Regions from separate parts of the Pseudomonas sp. AC169 genome, predicted to be linked through region 2. Evidence: predicted binding sites of a transcription regulator. Region 2 holds the regulator's gene; each other region holds the start of a gene.
The links. Region 2 encodes FliA, which starts transcription of late flagellar genes. Its sites were predicted from a motif close to CTAAAGTTTNNNNNNNNNNNGCCGNTAA; they were not measured.
Positions count from the first base shown of each region.

Region 1 (4,925 bases), 3.3 Mb from region 2:
GTGTTGTCCGCTCGCAGATCATCAACGACCTGCCACTGGGTCGTAACATGGAAGAGCTGATCCGTCTGGTCGACGCTCTGCAATTCCACGAAGAGCACGGTGAAGTGTGCCCTGCCAACTGGAAAAAAGGCGACAAAGGCATGAACGCTTCGCCAGAAGGCGTTGCGGCTTACCTGACCGAGAACGCTGCTGCCCTGTAAGGCGCAACGTCGAGGCACAAAAAAACCGGCCCAAGGGCCGGTTTTTTTGTGCGCGGGATTATAAGAAGCAGCCGCCGGCATTATTTGTTTCAAATGCCCGAAATAAATACTGGATGACTGAACAGTGGTTGGATAGGGTGGTGGTCGAGCGATAACCGGGTACGAGTGCGATGCCCTTGGCCTCAATCGCGCCTGACTTCAGTAAAAGCGGTGCAATGGATTGCATGATGCAGAAGGGGATTCAAATGCCGAGTAGCTTGGACGTTGCGGATTATTTCCTCAGCCTGGAAGGGTATGAGGGCGAGATTTCCAATCTCAAGATTCAAAAAATGGTTTATTACGCTCAAGGGTTCAGTCTGGCCGTCCATGGCGAGGCTCTCTTCCCTGAAAAGCTGGAAGCGTGGATGCACGGGCCAGTGGTTCCAGATCTGTATCGAAGATTCAGCCAATTTGGATCGAGTGCCATTCCTCCTCCAAATGATTTCAACCCCGATGTTTTCAGTGCCAAACAACAAAGTCTGCTCAACGAAGTGTTCGACGTTTATGGCCAATTCTCGGCGTGGAAACTGCGCCAGTTGACGCATGAAGAGACCCCTTGGCGTAGCAACTTCAAGGAGGGTGAGTTCAGCCGAGAAATTCCCGCCTGCGAGATGCAGGAGTATTTCCGGGAGCATTTGGTGAACTGAAAATGGCCAAGTTCAAGCGCAGGGAGCGCGAAGCGACGGTTACAGTAACGGCACGGACGTCCACCATCGAAATGGATTCATCGGAAGCGCGACCTCCGGTTTTCTCATTTGAGTATTTGCAGAATGGCTGGTGCATTCAAGATTGCGAGGCCGTCGAGCGGTCGAAAATGCTTGAGCGTCTCAGGATACTGGGAAAGATGCCATGGAGAGAATTGCGCAAGGAGCATAGGCATCGCTATGGGTGTGAAACAATTGAGAGAAACAGCCTGAAAGTGGGGATTCCTGCTTTTTTAACAGGTGATGTCAGATTGTTGGTGTTTCGGGCTTTCGAACGTGTAGCAATGGTGGGTTACAAGAACCATCGGGTATTTTACGTCGTATGGATTGACCGAGAATTTAAGCTCTACAAGCATTAAAAAAAACCGGCCCAAGTGGCCGGTTTTTTTATGTGCGGGATTTACTCAACGAGGATCAGTCGTCGAAATCTTCCCAGCCGCCCATCTGTTTCCAGCGGTTGACGATGCCACAGAACAGCTCAGCGGTTTTCTCAGTGTCGTAACGCGCCGAATGCGCTTCACGGCCGTCGAAGTCGATGTCCGCTGCCTGGCAGGCTTTCGCCAGTACAGTTTGACCGTAGGCCAGACCGGCCAGGGTCGCGGTGTCGAAGCTGGAGAACGGGTGGAACGGGTTGCGCTTCATGTCCAGACGCGCGACCGCAGCGTTGAGGAAGCCGAGATCGAAGCTGCTGTTGTGGCCGACCAGGATCGCGCGCTTGCAGCCGTTGGCCTTCAGCGCTTTGCGAATGCCACGGAAGATGTCGGTCAGCGCGGTTTCTTCGCTGACCGCCATGCGCAGCGGGTGATCCAGCTTGATCCCGGTGAACTCCAGCGCCGCTGCTTCGATGTTGGCGCCTTCGAACGGCTCAACGCGGAAGAAGTAGGTGTGATCGGGGTAAACGAAACCCTTTTCATCCATGGCGATGGTCGTCGCAGCAATCTCCAGCAACGCATCGGTGGCGGAGTTGAAGCCACCGGTTTCTACGTCGACGACAACCGGCAGGTAGCCGCGAAAGCGTGCTGCCATCGGGTGACGGGAACCGCCACCACCACTTTGACCGTCCAGTTCGTCGTCGAAATGGTCTTCACTCACGCGTGTTCCTCCAGCAGGCGCCAGCGCAGCTTTTCACCGGCGCGCAGCGGGATAACGGTCAGCTCGCCAAACGGCAGGCTGGTCGGGGCGGTCCATTCTTCACGAACCAGGGTGATGCGATCGGTGTTCGCCGGCAGGCCATAGAAACGCGGGCCGTTGAGGCTGGCGAAGGCTTCGAGCTTGTCCAGCGCGTTACGCTGTTCGAAGGCTTCGGCGTACATCTCGATGGCGGCGTACGCGGTGTAGCAGCCGGCGCAACCACAAGCGGCTTCCTTGGCGTGCTGAGCGTGCGGCGCCGAGTCGGTGCCAAGGAAGAACTTCGCACTGCCACTGGTGGCGGCGTCGAGCAGGGCTTCCTGGTGCGTATTGCGCTTGAGGATCGGCAGGCAGTAGAAGTGCGGCCGAATCCCGCCCACCAGCATGTGGTTGCGGTTGTAGAGCAGGTGATGCGCGGTGATGGTCGCGCCAACGTTGGCCGAAGCCTCGTTGACGAACTGCACGGCATCGCCAGTGGTGATGTGTTCGAACACCACTTTCAGCGTCGGGAAGCGCTCGACCACACGACGCATGTGCTCATCGATGAAAATCTTTTCGCGGTCGAACACATCGACGTCGCCACGGGTGACTTCACCGTGGATCAGCAGCGGCATGCCGACTTCGGCCATGGCTTCGATCGCCGGCAGAATCTTGTCGATGCTGGTCACGCCGGAATCGGAGTTGGTGGTCGCGCCGGCCGGATACAGCTTGGCGGCGTACACGAAACCGCTGGCCTTGGCCTCACGAATTTCTTCGGGCTGGGTGCGGTCGGTGAGGTACAGCACCATCAGCGGTTCAAAGCGACTGCCGGCCGGGCGGGCAGCGAGAATCCGCTGGCGATAGCCGTCGGCTTCAGCGGCGTTGCGCACCGGAGGTACCAGGTTGGGCATGATGATCGCGCGGCCAAAAGTGCGCGCAACATCGGCAACGGTATTGGTCAACACGGCACCATCGCGAAGATGAATGTGCCAGTCGTCGGGACGCAGCAGGGTCAGGCGGTCGGACATGAGGGGATTCCAGGCGGGTCAAACTGAGGCGAATGCTACCGGAAAAGACTCTTGCAGGCACTCGCTATCAAGTTTTGCGGGAAGCTTCCGATATCCCGTAGGTATGCCGTAAACATAGTGTGAATCGGTCTTTGTGTTTCAGAAGCCAATGGAGCCTCCCGTGCGCCAGCGTTATTTAGCCTTGCTCAGTGTGTTTGCCAGCCTTCCCGCGATGGCGCTCACGTACCAGACACGTCTGGAGAACATTGAGTGGACGGTCGCCGGCGACAAGTTCGAATGTCGTCTGACCCAGCCAATCACTGATTTCGGCTCGGGTGAGTTCGTGCGCAAGGCCGGCGAACAGGCGATATTCCGTCTGAATGCCTATAACGCTATGCTTGGTGGCGGCTCTGCAACGTTGCTGGCAGCGGCGGCGCCTTGGCAGCCGGGCCGTGGAGACATCAATCTGGGCTCTGTGAGGCTCGGCAGCGGCAACGTGTTGTTCAACAGCTCGCAGTCTCAGGCCGGTGGTCTGATCAGCGGTCTGCTGGACGGCCGCAGCCCCGTTGTACGCCGTGCCTCGGGCGATGGCCGCGTCTCGGAAGTCCGCTTGCTTCCGGTCAAATTCAGCAAGGCCTTCAACGATTACCAGACGTGTGTGGCGAAATTGCTGCCGCAGAATTTCGAGCAGATCAAGCAGTCGCAAATCGGTTTCCCTGGCGAGGGCGTCGATCTGGATTCCGCCGCCAAGGCCAAGCTGCAAGTGATGCTCGAATTCATGAAGGCTGATCCGACGGTCAATCACATCGAACTCGACGGCCACTCCGACAACAGCGGCAATCGCCTGACCAACCGTGAACTGTCGCGCCGCCGGGCGCTGGCAGTGGTCGACTTTTTCAAGGCCAACGGCATTCAGGAGTCGCAGATCACCGTGCGCTTCCATGGCGAGCAATATCCGATCGTGCCGAACACCAATGCGGCCAATCGCGCGAAGAACCGTCGGGTCAATGTCAAACTGGCGCGTGTGGCGCCGACAGTGGCTCCGGCGCCGCAAGCGAGCACGCCAGCCAGCACCGCAGCGACTTCCTGACCCGCCGGTCATCGTCGCGCTCTCGACAGATTCTGTCGCTTTGTCGTCTTAAGCTGTCGCGCCTCTGTAAATTATCGCGTTTGAGCGGTAGACTCCTCGGCTTTCCGTAGAACCCCGTGGAGTGATGGCATGGCGGACGTAAACAAGGTCGTTCTGGCGTATTCCGGCGGCCTGGACACTTCGGTGATCCTCAAGTGGCTGCAGGATACTTATAACTGTGAAGTGGTGACCTTCACCGCTGATCTCGGTCAAGGCGAAGAGGTCGAGCCGGCCCGCGCCAAGGCTCAGGCCATGGGCGTCAAAGAAATCTACATCGACGACCTGCGCGAAGAATTCGTGCGTGATTTCGTGTTCCCGATGTTCCGCGCCAACACCGTCTACGAAGGCGAGTACCTGCTGGGTACTTCCATCGCACGTCCATTGATCGCCAAGCGCCTGATCGAAATCGCCAACGAAACCGGCGCTGACGCTATTTCCCACGGCGCCACCGGCAAGGGCAACGACCAGGTGCGTTTCGAGCTGGGTGCCTATGCACTCAAGCCAGGCGTTAAAGTCATTGCTCCATGGCGTGAGTGGGACTTGCTCTCCCGCGAGAAGCTGATGGACTACGCCGAGAAGCACGCGATCCCGATCGAGCGTCACGGCAAGAAGAAATCCCCGTACTCGATGGACGCCAACCTGCTGCACATCTCCTATGAAGGCGGTGTGCTGGAAGATACGTGGACCGAGCACGAAGAAGACATGTGGAAATGGACCGTCTCCCCGGAGAACGCTCCTG
Region 1 is NZ_OZ409866.1:1,236,687-1,241,611, reverse strand. Features, by position in the region: gene ACZZ0G_RS05575 (peroxiredoxin) at 1-200, shown strand, start outside; gene ACZZ0G_RS05570 (Panacea domain-containing protein) at 428-886, shown strand; gene ACZZ0G_RS05565 (hypothetical protein) at 889-1,302, shown strand; gene rnt (ribonuclease T) at 1,358-2,035, opposite strand; gene pyrC (dihydroorotase) at 2,032-3,078, opposite strand; gene ACZZ0G_RS05550 (flagellar protein MotY) at 3,239-4,147, shown strand; gene ACZZ0G_RS05545 (argininosuccinate synthase) at 4,277-4,925, shown strand, end outside.
Region 1: ACZZ0G_RS05550 (flagellar protein MotY) is a predicted target of FliA. The motif match lies at 3,145-3,172, and genes of this name have one in related genera.

Region 2 (4,925 bases):
GGCCGCGCGTTACGTGCTCAAGTACGGCGCGCAGAATGTCGCGCTGGTGAGCATGGACAGTTTCCGTATCGGCGCCCAGGAACAACTGAAGACGCTGGGCCGCATTCTCAATGTGCCGGTGACCCACGTCGATCCGGGCCAATCGCTGGTGCAGGCGCTGGATCCATTGCTGCGCAAACGCGTGGTGTTGATCGATACTGCCGGCCTGCAAGCCAGCGATCCGGCTCTGCGCATGCAGCTCGAAAGTCTGGCCGGACGTGGCATCCGTTCAAAAAATTATCTGGTCTTGGCAACCACCAGCCAGAAACAGGTTCTAACCGCCGCTTATCACAGTTACAAGCGTTGCGGGCTCGCCGGGTGCATCCTGACTAAACTGGATGAAACGGCCAGCCTTGGCGAAGTGTTGAGCCTGGCGATCAGTCATGAATTGCCGGTCGCGTACCTGACCGATGGCCCACGGATTCCAGATGATTTGCATCTGCCGCGCCGTCATCAACTGGTCAGCCGCGCCGTCAGCGTGCAAATGCAGGAAGAACCCAGCGAAGAAGCCATGGCTGACATGTTCGCTGATATCTATCACAGCCCGACCAAGCAGGTAGGCTGAGGTATTCATGAACAGTTTTTGTACCTACATCGATGGTCTGCCATGCATTGTTCCGGTTGTGAACGCGCAGCCAGTAATGTGGCCTCCGTCTATGCAAGACAAGGTAAAGAAATAACATGGGCAGCATGCATCCCGTACAGGTGATCGCGGTGACCGGCGGCAAAGGTGGCGTCGGCAAGACTAACGTGTCAGTGAACTTGTCTCTGGCTCTGGCAGAGCTTGGCCGTCGGGTCATGCTGCTGGACGCCGATCTGGGACTGGCGAACGTCGACGTTTTGTTGGGTCTGACCCCTAAACGCACATTGGCCGACGTGATCGAAGGCCGTTGCGAATTGCGCGACGTGCTGTTGCAAGGCCCTGGTGGCATTCGCATCGTGCCGGCCGCGTCCGGCACGCAGAGCATGGTGCACCTGAGCCCGGCGCAGCATGCCGGTCTGATTCAGGCGTTCAGCGACATCGGCGACAATCTCGATGTGCTGGTGATTGACACCGCTGCGGGTATTGGTGACTCGGTAGTCAGTTTCGTGCGCGCAGCCCAGGAAGTGTTGCTGGTGGTCTGCGACGAGCCGACTTCCATTACCGACGCCTACGCGCTGATCAAACTGCTCAACCGCGATTACGGCATGAACCGCTTCCGCGTCCTCGCCAACATGGCGCAGAGCCCGCAGGAAGGGCGCAACCTGTTCGCCAAGTTGACCAAGGTCACGGATCGCTTCCTTGACGTGGCCCTACAATACGTCGGCGCCGTGCCTTACGACGAAAGCGTGCGTAAAGCGGTGCAGAAGCAGCGCGCGGTGTACGAAGCCTTTCCGCGTTCCAAGTGCGCACTGGCGTTCAAGGCGATCGCGCAGAAGGTCGATACCTGGCCGCTGCCCGCCAACCCGCGTGGCCACCTTGAGTTTTTCGTCGAGCGCCTCGTGCAGCAAACGGCAGGGCCCGTGCTATGACCGCAAGCGGTATGAACTACTACAAGAAGTCGGCACGTGACGCGCAGTACGAGTTGATCGAGCGTTACGCGCCACTGGTCAAACGCATTGCCTATCACTTGCTGGCGCGATTGCCGGCGAGTGTGCAGGTCGAAGACCTGATCCAGGCCGGGATGATCGGCCTGCTCGAAGTCTCGACCAAATATGACGCCAGCAAAGGCGCCAGTTTCGAAACGTACGCGGGCATACGAATCCGCGGCGCGATGCTCGACGAAGTGCGCAAAGGGGACTGGGCGCCACGCTCGGTTCACCGCAATACCCGGATGGTCAGCGACGCAATTCGCTCAATTGAAGCTAAAACCGGCCGTGACGCTAAAGATCACGAGGTTGCAGCCGAACTCCAATTGAGTCTCGACGATTATTACGGGATTTTGAATGACACCTTGGGCAGCCGCCTGTTCAGTTTCGACGACCTGTTGCAGGACGGCGAACACGAAGGGCTGCACGAGGATGGCGCGAGTGCTCATCTTGAGCCGTCACGCGATCTGGAAGATGAACGTTTCCAGGCCGCGCTGGCGGACGCGATTGCCAATTTGCCGGAGCGTGAGCGACTGGTGTTGGCGCTGTACTACGACGAAGAGCTGAACCTCAAGGAAATCGGTGAAGTCCTTGGCGTCAGTGAATCGCGGGTCAGCCAGTTACACAGCCAGTGCGCGGCCCGTTTGCGGGGGCGTTTGGGGGAGTGGCGAGCGCGCTGAAGGCGGTGTGGGGACACTGCGAACGAGGCTGGTGCGGTGATGAACAGCACCGGTCTTGCTCTGTTGTGCTCCAGACAGTCTTCGAGTGCTGCGCCGATTGATTGAAGTGGCGCGTCCAGGTGCTGGGCGCGTTTAAGACTGCTTGGAGGTCGAATTGAACAAAGACATGAAAATCCTCATCGTTGATGACTTCTCAACGATGCGGCGGATCATCAAGAACCTGCTGCGTGATCTTGGGTTCACCAACACCGTCGAGGCTGACGATGGCGTGACTGCCATTCCGGTGCTCAACAGCGGCAGCATCGACTTTCTGGTAACGGACTGGAACATGCCGGGCATGACCGGTATCGACCTGCTGCGTCACGTGCGTGCCGATGAAAAACTCAAGCACCTGCCAGTGCTGATGGTGACTGCAGAAGCCAAGCGCGAGCAGATCATCGAGGCCGCTCAGGCCGGTGTGAACGGCTACGTAGTCAAACCTTTCACGGCTCAGGCGTTGAAAGACAAAATCGAGAAGATTTTCGAACGCATCGGCTGATGAACGCGCGGGGGAGCTATGGAGCATAACGAATCTTCACAGGGCGATTTCGAATCGACCCTGAAAAAACACGCGGTCGAACTGGTCGAAAGCCTTGAAAAAGGCAGGTTCGGCGACGCTGTGCAACTGATCCATGAGCTCAATCAGACCCGTGACCGTGGCCTGTATCAGGAAGTCGGCAAGCTCACACGTGAACTGCACAGTGCGATCGTCAATTTCCAGATCGATCCGAACATGCCGCAGGCCGAGGAAGTGTCGCAAATCACCGACGCCACCGAACGCCTGGGCTATGTGGTCAAGCTGACAGAAGCCGCGGCCAACCGCACCATGGATCTGGTGGAAAGCGCCACGCCGGTGGTCAACAGTCTGGCTGATGAAGCCCAGACCTTGAGCGCCGATTGGGGTCGCTTCATGCGTCGCGAGGTCGGGGCTGAAGAGTTCCGCGAACTGGCGCGCCGGGTCGACGGTTTTCTGTCACGCAGCAGCACGGACAACCGTGCGGTGTCGAGCAATCTCAACGACATCCTGCTGGCCCAGGATTACCAGGATCTGACCGGTCAGGTGATCAAGCGTGTGACCCAACTGGTCACCGAAGTCGAAAGCAATTTGCTCAAACTCGTACTCATGGCCAGTCAGGTTGACCGCTTTGCGGGCATCGAACATGACCGCGCCGCGATGCTTGCAGAAAAAGATCCACAAAAACATCTCTCGCAGGGTGAAGGTCCGCAGATTCATGCCGATAAACGAGAAGACGTTGTGTCCGGTCAGGACGATGTGGACGATTTGTTATCCAGCCTTGGATTCTAGAATTTTGGAATTTGGGTTTTTTGGGTTTTTAGACCTGTAGGAGCACCCCATTAATGAGCTTCGGCGCCGATGAAGAGATCCTTCAGGATTTCCTGGTTGAGGCCGGCGAGATTCTTGAGCAACTGTCCGAACAACTGGTCGAGCTGGAAAGCCGTCCGGATGACGCAGATCTGCTCAACGCAATTTTTCGCGGTTTCCACACTGTAAAAGGGGGCGCCGGCTTCCTTCAGCTCAATGAGCTGGTGGAGTGCTGTCACATCGCCGAAAACGTGTTCGACATCCTGCGCAAGGGTGAGCGTCGCGTTGATGCAGAACTGATGGACGTTGTCCTCGAAGCACTGGACGCGGTGAACAGTATGTTCACTGAGGTTCGTGAGCGTGCACCGATCACCGCTGCCACCCCGGAACTGCTGGCCGCCCTGGCGCGTCTGGCCGAACCGCAATCGGCAGACGCAGCCCCGGCTTCGCCAGTGGCCGAGATGATCGAAGAACTGGTCGTCGAAGGCGACGCGTCGGGCGACATCACCGATAACGAATTCGAACAACTGCTGGATTCGCTGAACGCCGTCAAGGCCGAAGCCGAAGCCCCGGCAGTTGCTCCTGCGCAAACGGCCAATGAAGCCGCAAGCGATGAAATCACCGATGCCGAGTTCGAGTCGTTGCTCGATCAGTTGCACGGCAAAGGTCAGTTCGCGGCGGATGCCGTGGCACCGGCTGCGGCGGCTCCGGCAGCGCCAGCGGCGGGCGACAGCTCGGACATCACCGACGACGAATTCGAAGCCTTGCTCGATCAACTGCATGGCAAGGGCAACTTTGCCGTGGACGCGCTGGAGTCGGCGATTGCTTCGGCACCTGCGCCTGCTGCTCCAACCGCCGCGGCGGCCGGCAGCGATCTGATCAGTGATCACGAGTTCGAATCGCTGCTCGACGAATTGCACGGTAAAGGCAAGTTCTCCGAAGTCGGCACCGCTGCTGCTGGCAGTGCTTCGACCGTCGCCACGCCTGCTGCCAAGGCACCGGCCGCTGCTGCAGCGCCCAAGCCTGCCGCCAAGCCTGAGCCGAAAGCAGAAGCGCCAAAACCGGCCGCCGCCGCTGCTGCACCGGCTCCGGCCCGTGCGCCGGCGACACCGCCACCGGAAAAACCGGCGAGCGAAGCCGAGACCACCGTGCGTGTCGACACGGCACGTCTCGACGAAATCATGAACATGGTCGGCGAGCTGGTGCTGGTGCGTAACCGTCTGGTGCGTCTGGGCCTCAACAGCGGCGACGAAGCCATGTCCAAGGCCGTGTCG
Region 2 is NZ_OZ409866.1:4,534,826-4,539,750, forward strand. Features, by position in the region: gene flhF (flagellar biosynthesis protein FlhF) at 1-604, shown strand, start outside; gene fleN (flagellar synthesis regulator FleN) at 721-1,551, shown strand; gene fliA (RNA polymerase sigma factor FliA) at 1,548-2,288, shown strand; gene ACZZ0G_RS20345 (chemotaxis response regulator CheY) at 2,455-2,826, shown strand; gene ACZZ0G_RS20350 (protein phosphatase CheZ) at 2,845-3,633, shown strand; gene ACZZ0G_RS20355 (chemotaxis protein CheA) at 3,687-4,925, shown strand, end outside.

Region 3 (4,925 bases), 1.8 Mb from region 2:
TACTGACTAAGCCGGACTTGCTGCAAAAACCCGCCAAAAAATTTTCAGACCGCACGTTCCAGGGTCACCCACCAACGGGTGCGATAGCGCAATTGCACCGGCAACGTCTGCGGCAGAATCGCCAGCAGTTTGTCGGTGTCTTCCAGACGGAATACGCCGGACAGTTGCAGGTCTGCTACCTCCGGCGCGCAATGCAGAAACCCCTGACGATAACGCGTCACTTCGTCGAGAAAGTCACCCAGGCGCATATTGCGCGTGACGATCAAGCCGTCGACCCAGGCGCCTGCGTCCATATCCAGCGGCGGCGCCGGGCGTACCTGGTGGTGATCGATCAGATAACTCTGCCCGGCGAGTGCTTCCAGCGAAGTGCTGCCGGAGTGGATGGCAACCTGGCCATGGGTGACGCTGAGCCGCGTGCAATCACGTTCCTGACGCAGGATGAATCGGGCATGGACGGGCTCATAAGTGCCATGACGGTTTTGTACACGCAGCGGCCGATCAGACGGCGCGCCCTCGTCGGAGCCACCACACGTGACAATGATTTCACCGCGAGTCAGCTTGATCAGGCGCTGTTGCGCCGTGTAATCCAGGTCCACCGCGCTGGCAGTGTTCAACTCGATCCGGGTACCGTCCGGCAACTGGAAGCCGCGTCGCTCACCCGTCGCTGTGGCGTAATCGGCACTCCATTGCTGCCACGCGGCAGTGTCCCTGGCCAGCCAGGCGGCGGAGCCCATCAGCAATGCGCCAGACAATAGCTTCAAAGCCTGTCGCCGGCCCAATCCCTGCGCGCTGTTTTCCAGGGTGTTGAACGCCACTTGCGCACCGGGCACCGCACGCAGGTTATTGCTCAACTCGGCTTGCAGCGACTGCACCCGTTGCCAGGCCAGTTCGTGCTCGTGGTGTTCGGCGCGCCACTGTTCGCACTGTCGATTCAACCGCGGGTTGCCATGGTTATTGCGCAAGCGCAGCAGCCAATGGATGGCTTGTTTGACTACGTGCTGTCCAGGCTCGGCGCGACGACCGAGTGAAGTGTTATCCACAGGCATCAGCTTTCGTACCGCAACACATAGCAGTGATACAGCGCATCGGCGACATAACGTTCAACCGAACGTAACGACAGGCCCATCTGCTCGGCAATCTGCTTGTGGGTCAACCCTTCGCACTGCGCCAGCAGAAACGCCTGACGCACTTTCGGCTTCAGTCCTTCAAGCATGCGCGCGATGCTTTCCAGCAACTCGATGACCAGCGCCCGGGCTTCGGCACCTGGTGTATCGGCTTCGGGTAAATGAGCGATGGTTTCGAGATAGGCGCGTTCGATTTCTTCGCGGCGCCAATGGTCGATCACCAGCCCGCGAGCGATGGTGCGCAGGAAGGCTCGAGGCGCTTTGAGTTCCAGGCGTTCGGTGCGTTGCAGCAGGCGGACGAAGGTGTCCTGAGCCAGATCGGCTGCATCCGCCGCATTGCCCAGCCGCGCGCGCAGCCAAGCGTTGAGCCAGCCGTGATGACTACTGTAAAGCGCCTGTACAGCAAACTCAGGTGAGGACATGAACGCGAACGTCACAAATGATAATTAGTCGCATTGTCGGTAAGGGTTACGGAATTTGCAACTGCCGCTCGAACATTGCGCCTGAAAAACATCACGGCAACCGCTCTGGCACGCCGTTCGGCGGGAATCCGTCAGAAATACCATCCATTTCCCGCGCAACCCTAAGATTTCTCCGACACGTGCCGACAGACTGGTGAGACATGCGTGCACCAAAGTAGAGCGGCCAGAAGAACGCTGCCTGCGCTGTACATGGAATGTTGCATCCGGAACGCATCCCCACTTTTTGCATAAGAAGTCCCATGAAATGAATCTCAAGTTCAGCCATAAAATCCTGTTGGCCGCCTCGGGCGTCGTGGTCCTGGCGTTCGCGCTGTTCACCCTCTACAACGACTATCTGCAGCGAAACACCATTCGCCAGAACCTTCAGTCTTCCGTGCAGCAGGCCGGTGATCTGACCGCCAGCAGCGTGCAGAACTGGATGAGCGGGCGGATTCTGGTGCTGGAAAATCTCGCGCAAAACGTCGCCCATCAGGGCAAGGACGCGGATTTCCCGGGTCTGGTCGATCAACCAGCATTCACCTCGAACTTCCAGTTCACCTACGTTGGCCAGGCCAATGGTGTGTTCACCCAGCGCCCTGACGCGAAGATGCCGGACGGTTACGACCCACGTCAGCGCCCTTGGTACAAGCAAGCAGTCGCTGCCGACAAAACCATGCTGACGCCGCCGTACATGGCTGCTGTCGGCGGGCTGGTGGTGACCATCGCCATGCCGGTGAAAAAGAACGGCGAGCTGTTGGGCGTGGTCGGTGGTGACCTGAGCCTGGAAACCCTGGTGAAGATCATCAACTCGGTGGACTTCGGTGGTCTCGGCCATGCGTTTCTGGTCAGTGCCGACGGTCAGGTGATCGTCAGCCCGGACAAAGATCAGGTCATGAAAAACCTGAAAGACATCTACCCGAACACCAGCGTGCGCATCGAGAAGGGCAACCAGAACGTCGTGCTCAATGGCCAGGAACGTATTCTGTCGTTCACCCCGGTCAGCGATCTGCCGAATGCGCAGTGGTACATCGGTCTGTCGATCGATCGCGATAAAGCCTACGCCGCACTCAGCCAATTCCGCACCTCGGCGCTGATCGCGATGTTTGTTGCTGTGGCTGCGATTGCGCTGCTGCTGAGCCTGTTGATCAACGTATTGATGCGTCCGCTGACCACCATGGGTCGTGCGATGCAGGACATTGCGCAGGGTGAAGGCGACCTGACTCGCCGTCTGGTAGTGGAAAGCAAAGACGAGTTCGGTGAATTGGGCAGCGCCTTCAACCAGTTCGTTGAACGGATCCACGCGTCGATTTCCGAAGTGTCTTCGGCGACCCGTCACGTGCATGACCTGTCGCAACGGGTGATGGCGTCGTCCAACGCCTCGATCGTCGGTTCCGACGAACAAAGTGCGCGCACCAACAGCGTGGCTGCCGCGATCAACGAGTTGGGCGCCGCCACTCAGGAAATCGCCCGTAACGCCGCCGATGCTTCGCAACACGCCAGCGGCGCGAGCGAGCAGGCCGATGACGGGCGTCAGGTGGTGGAACAGACCATTCTGGCGATGACCGAGCTGTCGCAGAAGATCAGCCTGTCGTGCACGCAGATCGAAACCCTTAACGCCAGCACCGACAACATCGGCCACATCCTCGATGTGATCAAAGGGATTTCGCAACAGACCAACCTGCTGGCGCTCAACGCCGCGATCGAAGCGGCGCGTGCCGGTGAAGCCGGACGTGGTTTTGCCGTGGTGGCGGACGAGGTGCGTAACCTCGCCCATCGCACCCAGGAGTCGGCGGAAGAGATCCACAAGATGATCACCTCGCTGCAGGTCGGTTCGCGTGAAGCGGTGACCACGATGAACGCAAGTCAGGCCTCCAGCGAGCAGAGCGTGGAAGTGGCCAACCAGGCCGGTTTGCGTCTGGTCAGCGTGACCCAGCGCATCGGTGAAATCGACGGCATGAACCAGTCGGTGGCCGCAGCGACCGAAGAGCAGACCGCCGTGGTGGAAACCCTCAACGTTGACGTTAACCAGATCAACCTGCTGAACCAGCAGAGCGTGGCCAACCTCAATGAAACGTTGAAGGATTGTGATGCGTTGTCGCAGCAGGCCAATCGCCTGAAGCAATTGGTCGACAGCTTCAAGATCTGACCGCGTCATCGTTCTTCGCGAGCAGGCTCGCTCCCACATTTGGAATGCATTTCCCTGTGGGAGCGAGCCTGCTCGCGAAAGCGGTCAGACAATCACCGCGAAGCCGAAGCCTTAAACAAACAGCTTCAGCACATTCCCCATCGCATCATCCGCAAACCCCTGCACAAACTCCTTGAACCCCGGCAACGTATCTTCACCGCCCGAAGCCGGCTCGGCAATGATCGTCCACGTCGCCCGAGACTTACCCGCGCCCAGCGATTCGACATTCATCGCCGCCCACAGATTCGCCACCCCAAGCGTGTTGTAAATCGTCGTCCAGGTCATGCTTCGCGCGTGCTCATCGCGGGAGTTGAGTTGCTCGACCACCACGTTGCCATCCTTGAAGAATTTCTTGCGCAGCGAGGACACGCCCTCACCGGTCATTTCGATGTGCGACAGCGCCGGAATAAAGCGGTCGAAACCGCTGAAGTCGCCGACCACCGCCCAGACCTGTGCAGCGTCCGCCGGCACTTCCACAGGAGAGATGACGTGGCAGCCATGCGGGTTTTTGATCAGGGTATCGGGTTGCAGATTACTCATGGTGTTGCTCCTTGTTGTTGGATCAGATGAAGTTGATTTCTTTCAGGTAGTCGCAGCCGCGCCGCAGCAGCGCCGGGGATTTTTGCGGGTAGTGCGCGCCCATCTGCTGGACGCCGGCCTCGGCGTTGGCATGACCGATCAAGGAGATGTCGCCGATGTCTTCTTCAAAGCCGTTGAGGTAGAAACCGAGCACGCCGAACAGCGCGTTGTCGGCGTCGACCCGGCTCAGTTGCTGCTGCCAGTCTGCGACGCTGACCAGCGCGAATTCGCTGCCGGTTTCGCGGAACGAAGCGACGTAGGCGTCCCAGCTCAGCGGCTCGGGGTTGTGCAGGTTGAACACCGCCCGCTCGGGTGAATAACGGCTGGCGTGGAAGGCGATGAAACGGGCGAGAAAGTCCACCGGCATCAGGTCGAAGTTCAGCGCGAAGGCCGGCACCTGACCGAGCTGGATCGAGCCTTTGAGCATCAGCATCAAGCGGTTTTTGTGTGGCTGACAAACGCCGCTCAAGCTGTTGAAACTGATGTTGCCGGGGCGATACAGATTGACCCGAACGCCGCGTTCGCGCGCCCGTTCGAGGATGCGTTCGCCAACCCATTTCGACAGGTTGTAGCCGT
Region 3 is NZ_OZ409866.1:2,712,483-2,717,407, forward strand. Features, by position in the region: gene ACZZ0G_RS12420 (FecR domain-containing protein) at 45-1,046, opposite strand; gene ACZZ0G_RS12425 (sigma-70 family RNA polymerase sigma factor) at 1,046-1,546, opposite strand; gene ACZZ0G_RS12430 (methyl-accepting chemotaxis protein) at 1,851-3,731, shown strand; gene ACZZ0G_RS12435 (SRPBCC family protein) at 3,843-4,310, opposite strand; gene ACZZ0G_RS12440 (amino acid adenylation domain-containing protein) at 4,333-4,925, opposite strand, start outside.
Region 3: ACZZ0G_RS12430 (methyl-accepting chemotaxis protein) is a predicted target of FliA. The motif match lies at 1,708-1,735, and genes of this name have one in related genera.